DNA from 4 places in the Streptomyces sp. MMCC 100 genome. Region 2 is predicted to be linked to each of the others. Evidence: riboswitches for the same ligand, from Rfam matches in the RefSeq annotation. Region 2 holds a riboswitch; each other region holds the start of a gene.
What was found. Region 2 has a riboswitch for cyclic di-AMP ahead of ABS735_RS36305 (M23 family metallopeptidase). Riboswitches for the same ligand answer to the same signal wherever they lie in the genome.
Positions count from the first base shown of each region.

Region 1: linked by a shared signal. The riboswitch ahead of ABS735_RS27720 (M23 family metallopeptidase) and the one ahead of ABS735_RS36305 (M23 family metallopeptidase) in region 2 are both predicted to bind cyclic di-AMP.
Region 3: linked by a shared signal. The riboswitch ahead of rpfA (resuscitation-promoting factor protein RpfA) and the one ahead of ABS735_RS36305 (M23 family metallopeptidase) in region 2 are both predicted to bind cyclic di-AMP.
Region 4: linked by a shared signal. The riboswitch ahead of ABS735_RS22270 (M23 family metallopeptidase) and the one ahead of ABS735_RS36305 (M23 family metallopeptidase) in region 2 are both predicted to bind cyclic di-AMP.

Region 1 is NZ_JBGORK020000001.1:5,991,427-5,995,755, reverse strand. It holds gene ABS735_RS27730 (M16 family metallopeptidase) at 1-196, shown strand, start outside; gene ABS735_RS27725 (M16 family metallopeptidase) at 193-1,581, shown strand; cyclic di-AMP (ydaO/yuaA leader) riboswitch at 1,773-1,937, shown strand; gene ABS735_RS27720 (M23 family metallopeptidase) at 1,950-2,714, shown strand; gene ABS735_RS27715 (GntR family transcriptional regulator) at 2,841-3,536, shown strand; gene ABS735_RS27710 (HPr family phosphocarrier protein) at 3,687-3,968, opposite strand; gene ABS735_RS27705 (bifunctional acetate--CoA ligase family protein/GNAT family N-acetyltransferase) at 4,171-4,329, shown strand, end outside.
Region 2 is NZ_JBGORK020000001.1:7,823,639-7,827,967, reverse strand. It holds tRNA gene ABS735_RS36315 (tRNA-Met) at 1-40, shown strand, start outside; gene ABS735_RS36310 (PP2C family protein-serine/threonine phosphatase) at 213-1,439, shown strand; cyclic di-AMP (ydaO/yuaA leader) riboswitch at 1,664-1,821, shown strand; gene ABS735_RS36305 (M23 family metallopeptidase) at 1,832-2,875, shown strand; gene ABS735_RS36300 (aldo/keto reductase) at 3,013-3,957, shown strand; gene ABS735_RS36295 (PrsW family intramembrane metalloprotease) at 3,974-4,329, opposite strand, start outside.
Region 3 is NZ_JBGORK020000001.1:465,616-469,944, reverse strand. It holds gene eno (phosphopyruvate hydratase) at 1-970, opposite strand, end outside; gene rpfA (resuscitation-promoting factor protein RpfA) at 1,209-1,937, opposite strand; cyclic di-AMP (ydaO/yuaA leader) riboswitch at 1,941-2,107, opposite strand; gene ABS735_RS02315 (transglycosylase family protein) at 2,291-3,325, opposite strand; gene ABS735_RS02310 (transposase) at 3,450-4,329, opposite strand, start outside.
Region 4 is NZ_JBGORK020000001.1:4,771,830-4,776,158, forward strand. It holds gene ABS735_RS22265 (SGNH/GDSL hydrolase family protein) at 1-567, opposite strand, end outside; gene ABS735_RS22270 (M23 family metallopeptidase) at 803-1,756, opposite strand; cyclic di-AMP (ydaO/yuaA leader) riboswitch at 1,759-1,918, opposite strand; gene ABS735_RS22275 (tyrosine-protein phosphatase) at 2,343-3,140, shown strand; gene ABS735_RS22280 (DUF6126 family protein) at 3,162-3,281, opposite strand; gene ABS735_RS22285 (helix-turn-helix domain-containing protein) at 3,278-3,892, opposite strand; gene ABS735_RS22290 (aspartate aminotransferase family protein) at 3,957-4,329, opposite strand, start outside.

The DNA of each region.
Region 1 (4,329 bases), 1.8 Mb from region 2:
CGCCCTGACCGCCGTGCAGCGGGTGCTCGAGGTGACCGCGGAGGAGGTCCAGGAGGTCGCCAAGGCCCGCCTGCGCCCCGACAACCGCGCGGTGCTCGTCTACGAGCCCACCGCCCCCGCCGACGAGAACGACGCCGACACGAACGACGCCGACACGAACGACGCCACCGACGAGAACGAGGAGGCGGCCAAGTGACCGAGCTCGCCACCATGGAATTCCACGCGCAGCCGCAGGCCGGCGAGCCCAAGCCGTGGGCGTTCCCCGCCCCGGAGCGCGGCAGCCTCGGCAACGGCCTCACCGTGCTGCGCTGCCACCGCCCCGGCCAGCAGGTCGTCGCCGTCGAGGTCCTCCTCGACGCCCCCCTGGACGCCGAGCCGACCGGTCTCGACGGCGTCGCCACCATCATGGCGCGCGCCTTCTCCGAGGGCACCGACAAGCACTCCGCCGAGGATTTCGCCGCCGAGCTGGAGCGCTGCGGCGCCACGCTGGACGCGCACGCCGACCACCCCGGCGTCCGGCTGAGCCTCGAGGTGCCCGCCTCGCGCCTGGCCAAGGCCCTCGGTCTGGTCGCCGACGCGCTCAGGGCGCCCGCCTTCGCGGACAGCGAGGTCGAACGGCTGGTGCGCAACCGGCTCGACGAGATCCCGCACGAGCTGGCCAACCCCTCCCGCCGGGCCGCCAAGGAACTCTCCAAGGAGCTGTTCCCGGCCGACTCGCGCATGTCGCGCCCGCGCCAGGGCTCCGAGGAGACCGTCGCGAGCATCGACTCCGCGGCCGTACGCGCCTTCTACGAGCGGCACGTCCGTCCCGCCACGGCCACCGCCGTGGTCGTCGGCGACCTCACCGGCGTCGACCTCGACGCGCTGCTCGGCGACACCCTGGGCGCGTGGACCGGCTCGCCCGCCGAGCCGCGCCCCGTACCCCCGGTGACCGCCGACGACCGGGGCCGGGTCGTCATCGTCGACCGTCCCGGCGCCGTCCAGACGCAGCTGCTGATCGGCCGCACCGGCGCCGACCGGCACGACCGCGTGTGGCCCGCGCAGGTGCTCGGCACCTACTGCCTCGGCGGCACCCTCACCTCGCGCCTGGACCGCGTCCTGCGCGAGGAGAAGGGCTACACCTACGGCGTACGGGCGTTCGGGCAGGTCCTGCGTTCCGCGCCGGACGGAACGGGCGCCGCGATGCTCGCCATCAGCGGCTCCGTCGACACCCCGAACACCGGTCCCGCCCTCGAGGACCTGTGGACGGTGCTGCGCAAGCTCGCCGCGGAGGGGCTCACCGACGCCGAGCGTGACGTGGCCGTGCAGAATCTGGTGGGCGTGGCGCCGCTCAAGTACGAGACGGCGGCGGCCGTGGCGAGCACCCTGGCCGACCAGGTCGAGCAGCACCTGTCCGACGACTTCCAGGCGACGCTCTACCGCCAACTCGCGGCCACGGGCACCGTGGAGGCCACGGCGGCGGTCGTGAACGCCTTCCCGGTGGACCGCCTCGTGACGGTCCTCGTCGGCGACGCGGCGCAGATCAAGGAGCCCGTCGAGGCCCTCGGCATCGGTGAAGTCACCGTGGTGGCGGCCGAGTAGCGGCACGCGCGCGCGAAGGCCCTGGTGACCGGAGTGTCACCAGGGCCGCCGTATGTCCGGATTGGGGGAGTGACTGCCCGTCTGCCCTGTGGCGTGCGCTACAAAAACCCTGTTGCGTTTGAGGATTGAAGACAGCCCCGTTTAGCGTCTTCCGGGCTGTTCGTCAGGCAGTGCGCCGCACCCGCGGCACCGGACAGTCATCGCCGAGTCCCCGTACGGCGCGAGCCAGGGGAGCCGGGGACCCATCGCAGTCCCTGGGGTGAATCGGACGCCCGCGCATACCGCGAGGGGGCCCGTAGGAGACCTTCCACCTCCGAACCCGTCAGCTAACCCGGTAGGCGAGAGGGAAGGAAAGGACAAGCCTCTACATGGCGTTCACGCGCGCCACCGGTAAGCACCGCCGTACCGGCCGGGTGCACCGCACCACCGCCCGCGCGGCGGGAGTCGCGGCCCTCGCCACCACCGGCGTCGTCGGCACCCTCGCGGCTCCGGCGCTCGCCGCCGAGCCCCAGGTGGAGCAGAGCGGGCTCACTCCGGTCGTCACCATCGGCGACTCCATAGCCGACGAGATCGACGCCCAGGCCGTCGCCCAGAAGCAGGCGGCCGTGGACGCCGCCGCCCGTGAGGCGGCCCGGGAAGCGGCCCGTGAGCGGGCGGCCGAGGCGGCCAAGGAAGCACGCGAGGCCAAGGAGCGCGCCGCGCGGGAGGCGGAGCGCAAGCGCCTCAACACCTTCGTCGCGCCGATCACCGCCTCCTACGTCTCCACCGCGTACCAGGCCGGCAGCTCCCTGTGGTCCTCCGGCAGCCACACCGGCATCGACTTCCACGCCTCCAGCGGCACGACCGTGCACGCGGTCGGCGTCGGCACCGTCGTGGAGGCCGGCTGGGGAGGGGCGTACGGCAACCAGGTCGTGATCAAGATGCACGACGGCACGTACACGCAGTACGGGCACCTGTCGTCCATCGGCGTCTCCGTCGGCCAGTCGGTCGAGCCCGGCCAGCAGATCGGCCTCTCCGGCGCCACCGGCAACGTCACCGGACCGCACCTGCACTTCGAGGCCCGTACGAGCCCCGAGTACGGCTCCGACATGGACCCCGTCGCCTACCTCCGCTCCCACGGCGTGAACGTCTGACGGCGGTATTCGAAAGCCCCGGCTTCCCGAGCCGGGGCTTTTCGCATTTAATATCGCTTGATTGGCCCGAGGTCGCTCAACACGCGTCAACCGTCGACGTTTCGCGGGGTCAAGGGGAGGTCGGTCATGCGTATTCCGGCGCATTCGGTGTGCACGGCGATCCGGGACGACATCGTCGCCGGCATCCACGGCCGCGGGAGCCGGCTCACCGAGGAAATCCTCGCCCGCCGCTACGGCGTTTCCCGCGTCCCCGTCCGCGAGGCCCTGCGCACGCTGGAGGCCGAGGGCTTCGTGGTGACCCGGCGGCACGCGGGCGCGTGCGTCGCGGAACCCACGGAGCAGGAGGCCGCCGACCTGCTCGAGACCCGCACGCTCCTGGAGCCGCTCGGCGCCTCCCGGGCCGCCCGGCGGCGCACCGAGGCCCACCTCAAGGTGTTGCGCGGCCTGGTCAGGCTGGGACAGGAACGGGCCAGGCGGGGCAGCGGCGAGGACCTGCGCTCGCTGGGCGGCTGGTTCCACGAGACCCTCGCCCGGGCGGCCGACAGCCCCTCCCTGACCGCCCTGCTGACCCAGCTCCGCCACAAGATCGCCTGGATGTACGTCGTGGAGGCCCCGGCCGGGCCGGTGGAGTACTGGGCGGAGCACGGCGCGATCACCGACGCGGTGGCCCGGGGCGACGGCGACCGTGCGCGGGCGCTCATGGCCCTGCACATCGAGCGGTCGGTCTCCGCGCACCGGCTGCGATTCGCCTCCGGCGACGGGCGGACGGAGCGCGTGAGGAGTGCGCAACATTCCGTAAACACGGCGAGTGGGCGACAGTAACACGGGCGCCGTATACAAAGGGCAGGGAATTCCTGCCGGTGTTTTCTGCTGCCCGTAAACAGGATGAATGGACGGGTGGGCCGAAAGAGAAAAGGCGAAAGGCCCGTCCGGTGGTTCCGGCGGGCCTTTCGATGCTGCTGTCCGTCGGGCTCAGACGGTCTCGGGAAGCTCCTCGAGCCCCTCGGCGACCAGCTTCGCCAGCCGGTCCAGGGCGGCCTCCGCGCCCTCGGCGTCGGAGGCGAGGACGATCTCCTCGCCGCCCTGGGCGCCGAGGCCGAGGACGGCCAGCATGGAGGCCGCGTTGACGGGGGAACCGTCGGCCTTGGCGATCGTCACCGGGACGCCTGTGGCCGTGGCGGCTCGGACGAAGATGGAGGCGGGGCGGGCGTGGAGACCCTCGGCCCAGCCGACGTTGACGCGGCGCTCAGCCATGTGATGCTGCCCTTCAGGTGTTCAGAGGGGTTGAAGTTGTCTAGACCAGTCTTGTCTAGACCAGTTTCCCACATCGTGAAGCAGGCCGGGACGACCGCGTACGCCGTCCCGCGTGGTCGTCGGACCGCGGCCTCGGTCCGAGCTTGTGTCCTCCACAGACTGCCCCGCGCCGTTGTCGTACGCGAGCCGTACTCTGGGGCCCATGCAGACCTCGTCGGACCGGCACGAGTACCCCGCCCACTGGGAAGCCGACGTGGTGCTGCGCGACGGCGGCACCGCGCGCGTCCGCCCCATCACCGTTGATGACGCCGAGCGCCTGGTCAGCTTCTACGAGCAGGTCTCCGACGAGTCGAAGTACTAC
Region 2 (4,329 bases):
CATAACCCAGAGGTCGCAGGTTCAAATCCTGTCCCCGCTACTGAAGGCCGAGGGCCGGAATCCGAAAGGGTTCCGGCCCTCGGTGCGTCTCGTCACGAACCCCGTTTCATCCGGTCGGCCCCTCACCGCTCGCCGCCCGCCCCCGCACCCGGAAACCTGGAGTCCTGGACGGCAGGCGGCGCGCGGACGTACGGGGTGGCGGGAGACGAGTGGTGCGGCCAGGTGACGTGGACGACGAGGGAGCGGCCGCCAGGGCCGGTGGCCGGCTCCCCGGTGATCCCGTGCCCGACCCGGGCCTCGGAGACGAAGAGCCCCCCGCCGGGCCGCCGCCGCGTCGCCGGACCGCGTACCGGCGCGCCTTCGTGCACGCGCTCCCCGTGCTGCTGATCGTCGTCGCCATCCTGTACGACATCTTCACCCCGAGGTACTTCACCGCCGGCCCCCTCTACACGGCCGCGCCCCTGGTCGCCGCCCCGCTCTACTCACGGCGCGGCACGGCGCTCACCGGCGTCGCCGTGGTGGCCGCCGTCATCGGGCTGCAGATCGGCAAGGGCGTCCTCCACTACGTCGACTCCCTCACCGAGCTGATCACCATCGCCACGGTCGCCGTGCTCGCCGTCCTCGTGAACGGCCTCGTCCGCCGCAGCGACGAGCGCCTCGTCACCGTCCGCGAGATCGCCGAGGCCGCCCAGCGTGCCGTACTGCCCGAACCGGCCGAGCGCATCGCGGGCTTCGAGATCGCCGTCTGCTACGAGGCCGCGCAGGCCGACGCCTTCATCGGCGGCGACCTGTACGCGGTGCAGGACAGCGCCCGAGGCGTCCGGCTCATCGTCGGCGACGTGCGCGGCAAGGGCATGGGCGCGGTCGCCGCCGTCGCCGTCGTGATCGGCGCCTTCCGGGAGGCGGCCGAGCAGGAGGCGACGCTGGAGGCGGTGGCGCAGCGGCTGGAGCGGGCGCTGGCGCGCGAGGGCACCCGACGGGAGGGGCTGGACGCCTTCGAGGGCTTCACCACCGCCGTCCTCGCCGAACTCCCGCACGGCGACGGAACCGTACGCATCGTCAACCGAGGCCACCCACCGCCCCTGCTGCTCTACGCCGACGGCACCCTGGGCGCGCTGCCCGCCCGTGAGTCGGCGCTGCCGCTCGGCATGGGCGAGCTGGGCGTCTGGCCCGACCGGGCGGAGGAGGCCGCGTTCCCCGGTGGGGCCACACTGCTGCTCTACACCGACGGGCTGACCGAAGCCCGGGACACCAAGGGCGAGTTCTACGATCCGCAGGCGCGGCTGGCGGGCCGCGTCTTCCGGCATCCCGCGACGCTGCTCGACACCCTCGCCGAGGACGTGCGCCGGCATTCCGGGGGTGGCATGGCGGACGACATGGCGCTGCTCGCCGTACGGCGACCCCGGCGCGGAGACCATGATCATTGTCACGAGCCGTGACAGCGCGACCCCCCTCCGCATAACGACTGACACACCGTCAGGAGAAAGTGGCGCGAAGAGGAATACTGAGGGCGGGTCAAGTCGCCCGGTTTTCACCGGTCGTGAGGCGTACGTCCCGGCTGTTTTCGTTAATGATCAAGCGGAACGGCTTGGAATCCGAGCCCCGCGTCTATTAACGTTCGATAACGCAGCGCGGTCGTCCCAGCCGTCACAGAAGGCGGCTCCGTGCGCACGCGCCGAATCCCGCAAGGGAACCGGGGAACCACCACATTGGGGTGAATCGGGCGTATGGCGCCGTGGAAACACGGTCGGCACACACCCGTAGGAGACCTTCCTGCTCCGAACCCGTCAGCTAACCCGGTAGGCGGAAGGAAGGAAAGGAGCACGCCCACGTGGCGTCCAACCGGCCTGCCCCCGAGGCCCCGTTCGTGCCCACCGGGCACGGCACCGACACCTTCGGCTACGACGCCCACCGCGCCGAAGAGGGTCCCTGGGAGGAGTGGAACCCCACCGCGGAGTCCATCCGCCCCGTGCGCGGCCGGCACCGCGTCGCCAAGCAGCGCGGCGGACTCGCGCGCAGCTCCACCGTCCTCGGCGTCGGTGTCATAGCCGCCGTCGGCGCGGGCGGCATGGCCAGCGCGCAGACCGGCAAGCCGCCGGTGTCCATCTCCATGCCGGACCTGCCGAACGTGGGTTCGCTCATGCCCGGCGGCGACGCGGAGTCGGAGCCCGAGGGTTCCGCCGCCCCGCTCAGCGGCATCACCCAGGCCGTCGCCGCCGACACCGCGGAGGGCACCGGCACCACCGACGCCGGTGAGTCGCTGCGGGCCCGGATCATGGCGCAGGCCGAGCAGCAGCAGGCGCAGGTCGAGACCAAGGCCGCCGCCGAGGCCCAGGCCGCCGCGGAGAAGAAGGCCGCGGAAGCCGCCGCCAAGGCGGAGAAGGAGGCCCAGGAGAAGGCCGCCGCCGCCAAGAAGAAGGCGGAGGAGGAGGCCGCGAAGAAGGCCGAGGCCGAGCGGCTCGCGAAGCTGGCCAAGCAGTACACGCTGCCGACCTCCTCGTACACGATCTCCTCGACCTTCAACCAGGCCGGTTCGCTGTGGGCCTCCGGCCACCACACCGGCCTCGACTTCGCCGCCCCCACGGGCACCCTGCTCAAGGCGGTGCACAGCGGCACGATCACGTCGGCCGGCTGGGACGGGTCGTACGGCTACAAGACCGTGCTCACCCTCGACGACGGCACCGAGCTCTGGTACGCGCACCAGTCGTCCATCAACGTCAGCGTCGGTCAGAAGGTCACCACCGGTGACGTCATCGGCCGCGTCGGCGCCACCGGCAACGTCACCGGCGCCCATCTCCACCTCGAGGTCCACACGGCGGACGGCTCGGGCATCGACCCGATGGCCTGGCTGCAGAGCAAGGGGCTCACTCCCTGATCCGCCCGGCCCACTGATTCGCCCCGCTGAACCCCGGCGGTCCTGACGGCAACCCCCCGACGTCAGGGCTGCCGGTTTGCGGGGTTTTTGCGTGTTGGCCGGAATGGCCCGCTCCGGTGCGGTCGTTGACGCTCTACATGACTTCTCTGCGCAAGCTCGGCTCCTCCGACCTCGAGGTCTTCCCTCTCGCCCTCGGCGGCAACGTCTTCGGTTGGACCGCCGACCAGGACCAGTCCTTCGCCGTCCTGGACGCCTACACGGCGGCCGGCGGCAACTTCGTCGACACCGCCGACTCCTACTCCGCCTGGGTCGACGGCAACAGCGGCGGCGAGTCCGAGACCGTCCTCGGCCAGTGGCTCGCGGCCCGCGGCAACCGTGACGACGTCGTCCTCGCCACCAAGGTCAGCCAGCACCCCGAGTACCCGGGCCTGTCCGCCGCGAACATCAAGGCCGCGGCCGACGCCTCGCTGCGCCGCCTGGGCACCGACCGCATCGACCTCTACTACACCCACTTCGACAAGCCCGAGGTGCCGGTCGAGGAGATCATCGGGGCGCTCGACGAACTCGTGAAGGCGGGCAAGGTGCGGCACATCGCCGCCTCCAACATCTCCGCCGAGCGGCTCGCGGCGTCCCTGGAGTTCTCCGACCGCGAGGGCCTGGCCCGGTACGTCGCCCTCCAGCCGCACTACAACCTGGTCTCCCGCGACACCTACGAGGGCGAGCTGCGCGACCTCGCCGAGCAGGCCGGTCTCGCCGCCGTCCCGTACTACGCCCTCGCGGCCGGGTTCCTCACCGGCAAGTACCGGCCCGGAACGGCCGTTGACAGTCCGCGGGCGGGCGGTGCGGCGAAGCACCTGGAGACCGAGCGCGGGCGTCGGGTGCTCGCCGCCCTGGACGAGATCGCCGAGGCCCACGACGCTCCCGTCGCCACGGTCGCCCTCGCCTGGCTGGCCGGCCGGCCGACGGTGGCGGCGCCGATCGCCTCCGCGCGCACGGTGGAGCAGCTGCCGGCGCTGCTGGGCGTCGCCGAGCTGAACCTGACGGAGGACGAGGCCGAGAGGCTCACGCGGGCGTCCGCCTGACCGGGCGACGCGGACCTTACGGCCGGTAGGGGCCGGGCGGCGCGTACGGCGCGTACTGCGGGTATGGCGCGTAGGGGGCCTGCGGGGTGGGCGGCGCGTACGAACCGGGCGCCGGGTTCGGTCCGTACGGCCCGTACGGGGGGCGCGCCGTCGCTTGGACGTACGCGCCCTGCGCCCCGTACCCGTACGCCCACGGCGGTACCGGCCGTGGCACGGGCGCCGGCGGCGCCGTGGCCCGGGCCGCGTACTCCAGCGCCGGACGGGCCACGCCCCGCAGATGCCACAGGGCGTCCAGCAGCTGCCGTTCCCGCACGGTGAAGTCGGCGCCCGCCCTGCCCCGGCGCCCGCGCTGCCGCAGGAACGCCACCGAGG
Region 3 (4,329 bases), 7.4 Mb from region 2:
TGCCGCGGGCCAGGCGCTCCGGGTTGGTGACGAACAGGTCGTCACCGACGAGCTGGACCTTGTCGCCGAGCCCCGCGGTGATGGTCTTCCAACCGTCCCAGTCGTCCTCGAACAGCGGGTCCTCGATGGAGACCAGCGGGTACGCCTCGACCAGCTCGGCGTAGTACTCGGTCATCTCGGCGGCGGTGCGCTCCTTGCCCTCGAAGGTGTAGGAGCCGTCCTTGTAGAACTCGGACGCCGCGACGTCGAGCGCGAGGGCGATCTGTTCGCCCGGGGTGTAGCCGGCCTCGTTGATCGCCTCGAGGATGAGGTCGAGGGCCTCGCGGTTGGAGCCGAGGTTCGGGGCGAAGCCGCCCTCGTCGCCGAGGCCGGTGGCCAGGCCCTTCTTCTTCAGGACCTTCTTGAGGGTGTGGTACACCTCGGCGCCCCAGCGCAGGGCCTCGGAGAAGGACTCCGCGCCGATCGGGGCGATCATGAACTCCTGGATGTCCACGTTGGAGTCGGCGTGCGAGCCGCCGTTCAGGATGTTCATCATCGGCACCGGCAGCAGGTGCGCGTTCGGGCCGCCCAGGTAGCGGAAGAGCGGCAGGTCGCTGGCCTCGGAGGCGGCGTGGGCGACGGCGAGGGAGACGCCGAGGATGGCGTTGGCGCCGAGCGAGCCCTTGTTGTCGGTGGCGTCCAGGTCGAACATGGCCTGGTCGATCAGGCGCTGCTCGGTGGCGTCGTAGCCGACGAGCTCCGGGCCGATCTGCTCGATGACGGCCAGCACGGCCTTCTCGACACCCTTGCCGAGGTAACGGCTCGGGTCGCCGTCACGAAGTTCGATGGCCTCGAAGGCACCGGTGGAGGCGCCGGACGGAACGGCGGCACGACCCGTGCTGCCGTCGTCGAGGCCGACCTCGACCTCGACCGTGGGGTTGCCTCGGGAGTCCAGGATTTCCCGGGCTACGACGACGTCGATGGACGGCACGAGCATCTCCTTCTTCAATGTGACGCTTCGGTGTGACGCGCGGGTCCCGCAGGACCGCGGCGGCTCTGCGGGACCGAGCCTAACCGGCTCCAGCCGATCGGCCAGCCGATCGCCCACCCGCTGGACAGAACCGAGAGTAAATTGTTTCCGAACGGAACAAAGGCGGAATGTGAAAATCCCGCCCCGGTGCGTACGGGGGAACACGCACCGGGGCGGGAGTCGCGGGAGCCGCCGCCGCTTACTTGAGGTGCAGCTGCTGGCCCGGGTAGATCAGGTCGGCGTCGTCGACGATGTCGTCGTTCAGCTTGAACAGCTTCGCCCAGCCGCCCTTGACGTCGTGCCCCTCGGCGATCGAGCTGAGGGTGTCGCCCTTGACGACCTTGTACTCGCCGTCGCCCTTCTCGACCTTCTTGCCGGTCGGGGTGGTGACGGTCTTCTTCGCGGGCTTCTCGGTCTTCTGCTCCGCGGCCGGACGCTCGGAGGAGCGGGAGGCCTTCTGCTCGGTGGAGCGCTCGGCGGTGGAGCCGCTGCTCTGGCTCTGCGAGCTCTCGGAGCTGCCGGAGCCGCTGTCCTGGGAGCCGCCACCGGTGTACGCGGCGCCCGACAGGCCGGTGCCGCAGACCGGCCAGGCACCCTTGCCCTGGCCCGCGAGCACCTTCTCGGCGATCTGGATCTGCTGGGACTTGCTCGCCTGGTCGGCGGTGGAGGCGTACTGCGTACCGCCGTAGGCCGCCCAGGTGGAGGCGGAGAACTGCAGACCGCCGTAGTAACCGTTGCCGGTGTTGATGGACCAGTTGCCGCCGGACTCGCACTGGGCGACGGCGTCCCACTCGGACGCGGTGGCGGCGGAGGCGTTGCCGGCCGCCATCAGCGGGGCGGCGACGGCGGCACCGGTGACGCCGGCGACGGCGATGACACGGGTGGCCTTGGACGGACGACGGTGCTTGCCCTTGCCGGAAAACAGCATGGTTGATCCCCTCACCGACGCCTGCGAGGTGAGCTGTCGGGTTCGGGCCGGTTGAGTTGCCCGGCCGGGTTCCTCACGGAACTCGGCTTCACCCCTAGCCGCTCCGGCTCAACTGCCCGGTGCGGCGCCTACCTTGGGTCCCCCGCTCCTGCCTGCGGCGCTTGACGCGACGACTGTTCCCGTACGGCCGCTGGCAGGATTCGGCGTTGCGGCTGTCGGGGCCCGCGATGGCGAGCGGTCATGACCGTAGACACGCGCTCCGCGGATTTTCAAAGACGATCACGGCTTCTGAGACCTATCTCTCACGAGATCCAAAAGGGACATACGGTCTCTAACCGTGACGTGAACTCCCCCTACTTTTCGACCGATTCGCCCGTGACCGTGAGCGTCTGACCGGGCAGGATGTGGTCCGGGTCGGCGCCGACGACCGTCTCGTTGTCGGCGTAGAGAGCGCGCCACCCGCCGTCGACGTCAAGGGAGTCGGCGATGGCCCAGAGGTTGTCGCCGGAGCGGACCGTGTACGAGCCGTCCTCGACCTCTCGCGGCTCACCGTCCCGCGAGGCGTGGCGCCCCGTCGCCTCGTCCGCGCGGCCCTTCTCGACCGCACCCTCGTCCGCACTGTCGCCACGGTGCCGGCCGGAGCCGGACGAGCCCTCGGCGCCCTGCTGTTCGGCACTGCCGCCGGGGGTGGATTCGGTGGATGTGTCCGACTTGGTGGAGGAGTCCGTATCGCCGGACGACGCCTCGGAGGGGGTCCCGGACGGCGAAGAAGAGGGCGAAGGGGACGAAGAGGGCGCTCCGGACGCCGACTCGGGAGTCCCGTTCGCGTCGGTCGAGTCGGTCGTACCGGACGACTGGGAGGACTGGGACGACTCAGGCGACTGTGACGACTCGGATGTTCCGGTGGTCGCGGGTGATTCGGACGACTCGGAGCCGTCGGTCTTCCCCGACGTGTCCGAACCCTCCGACGCACCGTCACCGGTCGCCCCCGAGCCGCCGCTCGTGACCCCCGAGTCGTTGCCCAGGCCGGCGAGCAGGCCGCAGGTCGGCCAGGCGGCGATGCCCTGGTCGGCGTGTATCTTCTCGGCGATTCTTATCTGCTGGGAGCGACTGGCCTGGTCGGCGCTGGGGGCGTAGTCCAGGCCGCCGTACTGCTCCCAGGCCTCCTGGGACAGCTGCAGGCCGCCGTAGTACCCGTTGCCGCTGTTCTGGCTCCAGGCGCCGCCGGTCTCGCACTCGGCGACGCGGTCCCAGTTCGCTCCGTCGGCCGCGTGGGCGCCGGTGGCGCCGAGCAGCGGGATCGCGATGGCGGAGCCGGTCACTCCGGCTGCGACGACCAGAGCGGGAGCCTGGCGGGGGCGGCGGTGACGACCGTTCCCGGAGAGCATGCGACGACCTTTCACAAGACGACGGGGACCACGCGGCGGATGACGCTCGACACCACGTTGATCCGTGAACGTATAGGGAGATCATCGCTTGTCACAAGTTCATGCCGCGCAGATCACGTGAAGATCACAGAGTTGAGTGCGTGTCACGTTTGAACGACTCGGACGCGATGGTCCCCGTGACTTCGAGCGGCGGCGCTTGCGGCTCACACCGGACTGGCGTGGCCTCCCCGCGCCGGTTCAGCTCTTCCATGAGTACGGACCAGAAGCCCTTCCTGAACCAGGTGTTCTGCCGTTCCTTGGCGAGCTGCCACGGGCCGTAACCCTCAGGTAGCTCGTCCCAGAGACAGCCTGCACGCAGCCGGTGCAGAGCCCCGTTCAGCTGCGTCCGGATGTCCACGGCTCCGCGGGCGAACTGGCGGCGCGCGAAGTAGGCAGCCATGAGTTCCTCGACCACCGACCATTCCGATTCCGTCACCGCGGCAGGAACCGGCGTGCCGGTCCGCTCGTGCCACTCCGTCACCTTGCACTTGACCCCGGAACGCTTCCGCACTTCTCCGAGCGGCTCCACCTTGATGTCCAGGAGGCCGATCACCGTTGTCATCTCGGCCAGTTCGACGTGGGCCGCTCCCCTGACCGCCTGAGCCAGGCACATGATGGTTCGAGTGGTCGTTGCTGCGGCCTCCTGCCCCAGGAGCACCTGCCGCCCGGCGTCAAGCAGCGCCCTGGCGCTGTGCACGTCCTGAGCGAGCTGCCGTAAAGCCGCATTCCTCACCGCGCGGTCAGGACCTGAAGTGACCAGATTCGTGGTGGCGTGAGCCAGGGTTGCCTCCTTCTCCTGCAGCGCGGCCGTGAAGCGAGCCACGCGCTCACGCTGCCTGCCGATGTCACCGGGGTAGGGATTCAGCCTGTCCTGAGCTGCGGCCAGTACCCGCGGTTCGGTCAACAGTGCCTCGATCACCCTCCACACGGCCTCCTCGACGGCGTCGGAAGTCAGATACGGATCG
Region 4 (4,329 bases), 3.1 Mb from region 2:
GGCCTGTCCGGCGCGCAGTGCCACGCGGGTGTGGCCCTCCGGCGACAGGTGCAGCCGGTCGGCGTCCCACGCCCTGCGGTCCTGGACGCTGCGGAGCGACCACAGGTCGAGCACCGGGCAGCCGTAGCGGTCGGCGACGGCACGGACGTGTCCGTTGTACGTGGCGATCTTGCCGCGCAGATGCTTGAGGACGGGCACCCCACGGGTGTCGAACCCGGTGGTCACCAGGACGGTGCCGGCCGCGGCGGTCAGCGCGGCCACCGCCAGTTCGAACCGCTCGGCGACCTCGTCGGGGTCGGTGCCGGGCCGGATGATGTCGTTGCCGCCCGCCGCGAACGAGACCAGGTCCGGCGCGAGGGCGACGACCCGCGGGATCTGTTCCGACACGATCTGGTCGAGGAGCCTGCCGCGCACGGCGAGGTTCGTGTACGTGAAGTCGCCCTCGGGGCGCCGGTCCGCGAGCAGTACGGCGAGCCGGTCGGCCCAGCCGACGAACGCCCCGTCGGGGCCGGGGTCGCCGACGCCCTCGGTGAAGCTGTCCCCCACCGCCACGTACGACCCGATCACTGCTCTGCTGTCACTCTTCGAATCGTCTGCCACGTCGGCCCATGATTCACCTTGGAATGTGACCTACGCGACCGTAGGAAGGGATTGACGGGCGGTGAGAAAGGCCACGCCTAAAGTGTTCGTCAATTCCGGAATACGCCGAGGTCCGGCCGCACCGAGGGGCGGGTACGCCGAAGGCCGGACCCGGGGATCGGGGTCCGGCCTTCGGGGCGCGGAGGCTGCGCGGAACCGGTCGTCAGACGGAGACGCCGTGCGAGCGCAGGAACGCGAGCGGGTCGATGTCCGAGCCGTAGTCCGGCGTGGTGCGGATCTCGAAGTGCAGGTGCGGGCCGGTCACGTTGCCGGTGGCGCCCGAAAGGCCGACCTGCTGACCCGCCGTCACCGACTGACCGGCGGAGACGGAGAGCGAGGAGAGGTGGGCGTACTGGGCGTAGTGGCCGTCGGCGAGCTTGATGACGACCTGGTTGCCGTACGCGCCGCCCCAGCCGGCCGAGACGACGGTGCCCGCGCCGACGGCCTTCAGCGAGGTGCCGGTCGGGACGACGAAGTCGGTGCCGGTGTGGTAGCCGCTGGACCACATGCTGCCGGACTGGTGGTACGGGGTACCGACGGTGCCGCCCGCGACGGGGGAGGTGTAACCGCTGGTGGTGCCCGCGGACTGGGTGTCGGTGTTCGAGGACTCCGAAGAGCCGGAAGCGTCCGAGGAGGAGGTCTTCGCGGCGTCCGCCGACTTCTGGGCCGGCTTCTCGGCGGCGGGCTTCTCGGCGGGCTTCTGCGACTGCGCGGCGGACGGCGCCGACGACTTGGCGGCCTGAGTGCCGATCGAGAGCTCGAGGCCGGGGTGGATCAGCGACGGGTCGGAACCGACGGCCTCGCGGTTGTCCGCGTAGAGCTTCTTCCAGCCGCCGTCGACGTTCTGCTCGTCGGCGATCTTCGAAAGGTAGTCACCGCTCTTCACGGTGTACGTCCGGGAGTCCGAGTTCTTCTCGGCGCTGCTCGCGGCGGCCTTCTTGGCCGACGTCGGAATGGACTGCACGGCCTGCTCGGAAACGGAGTGCGCGGGGGCGGCGTTGGCGGAGGCGGCGCCCATCAGCGGGAGTGCGAGCGCGGCGCCACCGGTTCCGGCGACGGCGATGGTGCGGGTCAGGCGCATGGCCCTGGTACGGCGGTGCTTACCCTTCGCGGGCATGGCGAATTCCTCTCCGGCGCCTGCGAGGTGAGCTGTCGGGTGCGGGCTGGAGATGCCCGGCCGCGCCGAGACGCGGCTTTACCCCAAGCCGTTCCGGGAACCGGAACAGGCAGTTCTACCTGTGGGTCCCCCGCTCCTGCCGTGTACGGGTGGTGGATGAGTGCGGGCTCCGGTCGGCGGCAGGATTAGGCGTCCGTCCGGATCGGTGGTGAACGTAAGGGACCAAGACGCACACGGACAAGCGAGGGGTTCCCGCGGCAGGCGTTTCGATTGATCCTTTATGGGAAAACCGGTAACCCTGCGTCGATTTCCGTCGCACCGTTTTCCGTGAATGCCCTTGAGAACCAGCTGAATTACGTGAACATGACGGGCAACGCTCGGTCACGGATATGACGCTGCTCACGCACCCCTTGCCCACCCTCCGCCATTTCAGGGCTAGTTACCACTAAGGCGCCAATTCGGACAGAAGACCTTTACCGGTCCACAATGCCCCTCTCGGAACGGCTTTCACCCACCGGTCATGCCGTATCGTCGAGTGGTGCCCGCCGGCGAGCAGCGGCGGCGGGGCGGAGTGGGAGGAGCCCCCGTGACGCAGCAGGTCCCGTCGACCGAACCCGAGCTGACCGGTGTGCGCAACTTCCGGGACGTGGGCGGACTGCCGACCGTGGACGGTCGGCGGGTGCGACAGGGGGTGCTGTTCCGCAGCGGCCACCTGGCGCACGCCACCGGGGAGGACGCCGCGTTCCTGGCCTCACTGGGCCTGCACACGATCTTCGACTTCCGCAACGCGGCCGACCAGAAGCTCGACGGCCCGGACGTCGAGCTGCCGGGCGTGCGCAACGTGAACCTGCCGCTGAGCGATCCGGCCGACGGCGCCGAGTTCTGGAAGATGGTCCGTGACGGAGACCTCGACCAGCTGCGCGAGATCCTCGCCGACGGCAAGGCCGCCAACCGGATGATCGACTCCTACCGCATGATCGTCACCGAGCGCACGGCGGAGCACTCCCGGATCCTGCACGCGCTCGCCGAGGACAGCGTCCCCGCGCTGATGCACTGTGCGGCCGGCAAGGACCGCGCGGGTCTGTCGATCGCCGTCACCCTGCTCGCTCTGGGCGTCGAGCGCGAGGCCGTCGTCGAGGACTACCTGAAGTCGAACGCCGCGCACCGGCGCTACAAGGTGCGCCGCAGCGGCTCCGCGGCCTCGGCCTACTCCCCCGAGGTCATGGAGCTGCTCAGCCCCCTGTTCGACGCGCGCGCCGAGTACCTGGCGGCGGCCTTCGGGACGATCGAGGAGACGTGGGGCGGCGTCGACGCCTACCTGGAGAAGGGGCTGCGGCTCGCTCCCGAGACCCGGGAGCGGCTGCGCGAGCGGATGGTGGACTGAGCCGCCCGCTCGCGGACGGCACTACTTGGCGCCCACCTCGAACAGCAGGTAGAGGAAGCCGCCGAAGACGTGACCCAGGGCGATGTAGATGACCAGTCGCACCCACAGGGCGCGCGGGAACTTGTCCTCGATGGCACTCATGGCGTCTCTCCAGGGGTCGGCCCGAGGCACAGCGCGGCCGTCGGGCTCTGCAGCAGGGTGTGGACGAAGAGCAGCTCAGTCCCGTCGGGGTCCTGTGCCGCGATCCGGTGCGGGGTCATGGAGTCGAAGTGGGCACTGTCCCCCGCGGTGAGCCGGTGCTCGGTGTCCCCGAGGCGCAGCCGCAGCCGGCCCCTGAGGACGTGCAGCCACTCCTCTCCGGGGTGCACCCGCACGACGTCGCCCTGGGAGCCGTACGGTACCTGGACGCGCAGGGCCTGCATGCCGCGGCCCGGCGCGCCCGCCTGCCAGTACGTCCAGCCGCCCGCGGTGGTGGGTTCCATGTCGGCACCACGCACGACGGCGTCCCGGTCGGCGGCCGTCTCACCGAGCAGCTCGGCGACGGTCGTACCGTAGATACGGGCGAGGGCCAGCAGCATCGGGAGTGAGGGCTGGCGCTGCCCGGTCTCCAGGCGGGAGAGGTGGGCGGGCGACAGCCCTGCGGCACGGGCCGCGGCCTCGAGGGTGAGGGCGGCCCGCCGCCGCAGCTCACGCAGCTGGGGCGCGACGGCGGCGACCGTCCCCTCGGCGGGGCCGGTCTCGGAGGAGCTCATGCCTCCATTCAGCCCGAACCTTGCCCGTCAGGCAAATTCCTTGCCTCCCAGGCAAAAGGCCCGCTCAGCGATTGGCCACCGCCTGCTTGACCAGGGTCTTTCCGAAGTCCCACATCAGGCCACCCCCATTGTGCGCGTCCTCCATCACCTCCGTGAAGGCGTCGACGAACCGGTCGGCGTCGTCGGTGTCGATGATCAGCGGCGGGATCAGCTTGATCACCTCCAGGTGGTCGCCGGACACCTGGGTCAGGATCCGGTGCCGTTGCAGCAGCGGCACGACCACCATCTGCGCGAACAGTCCCTTCCGCGCGGCCTGCAGCATCGTCCAGCGGCTGCGCAGCTTCAGGGACTTGGGCCGGCCGAACTCGATGCCGATCATCAGGCCGCGGCCCCGGACGTCGGCGAGCAGCTCGTAGCGGTCCACCAGCTCTCCCAGC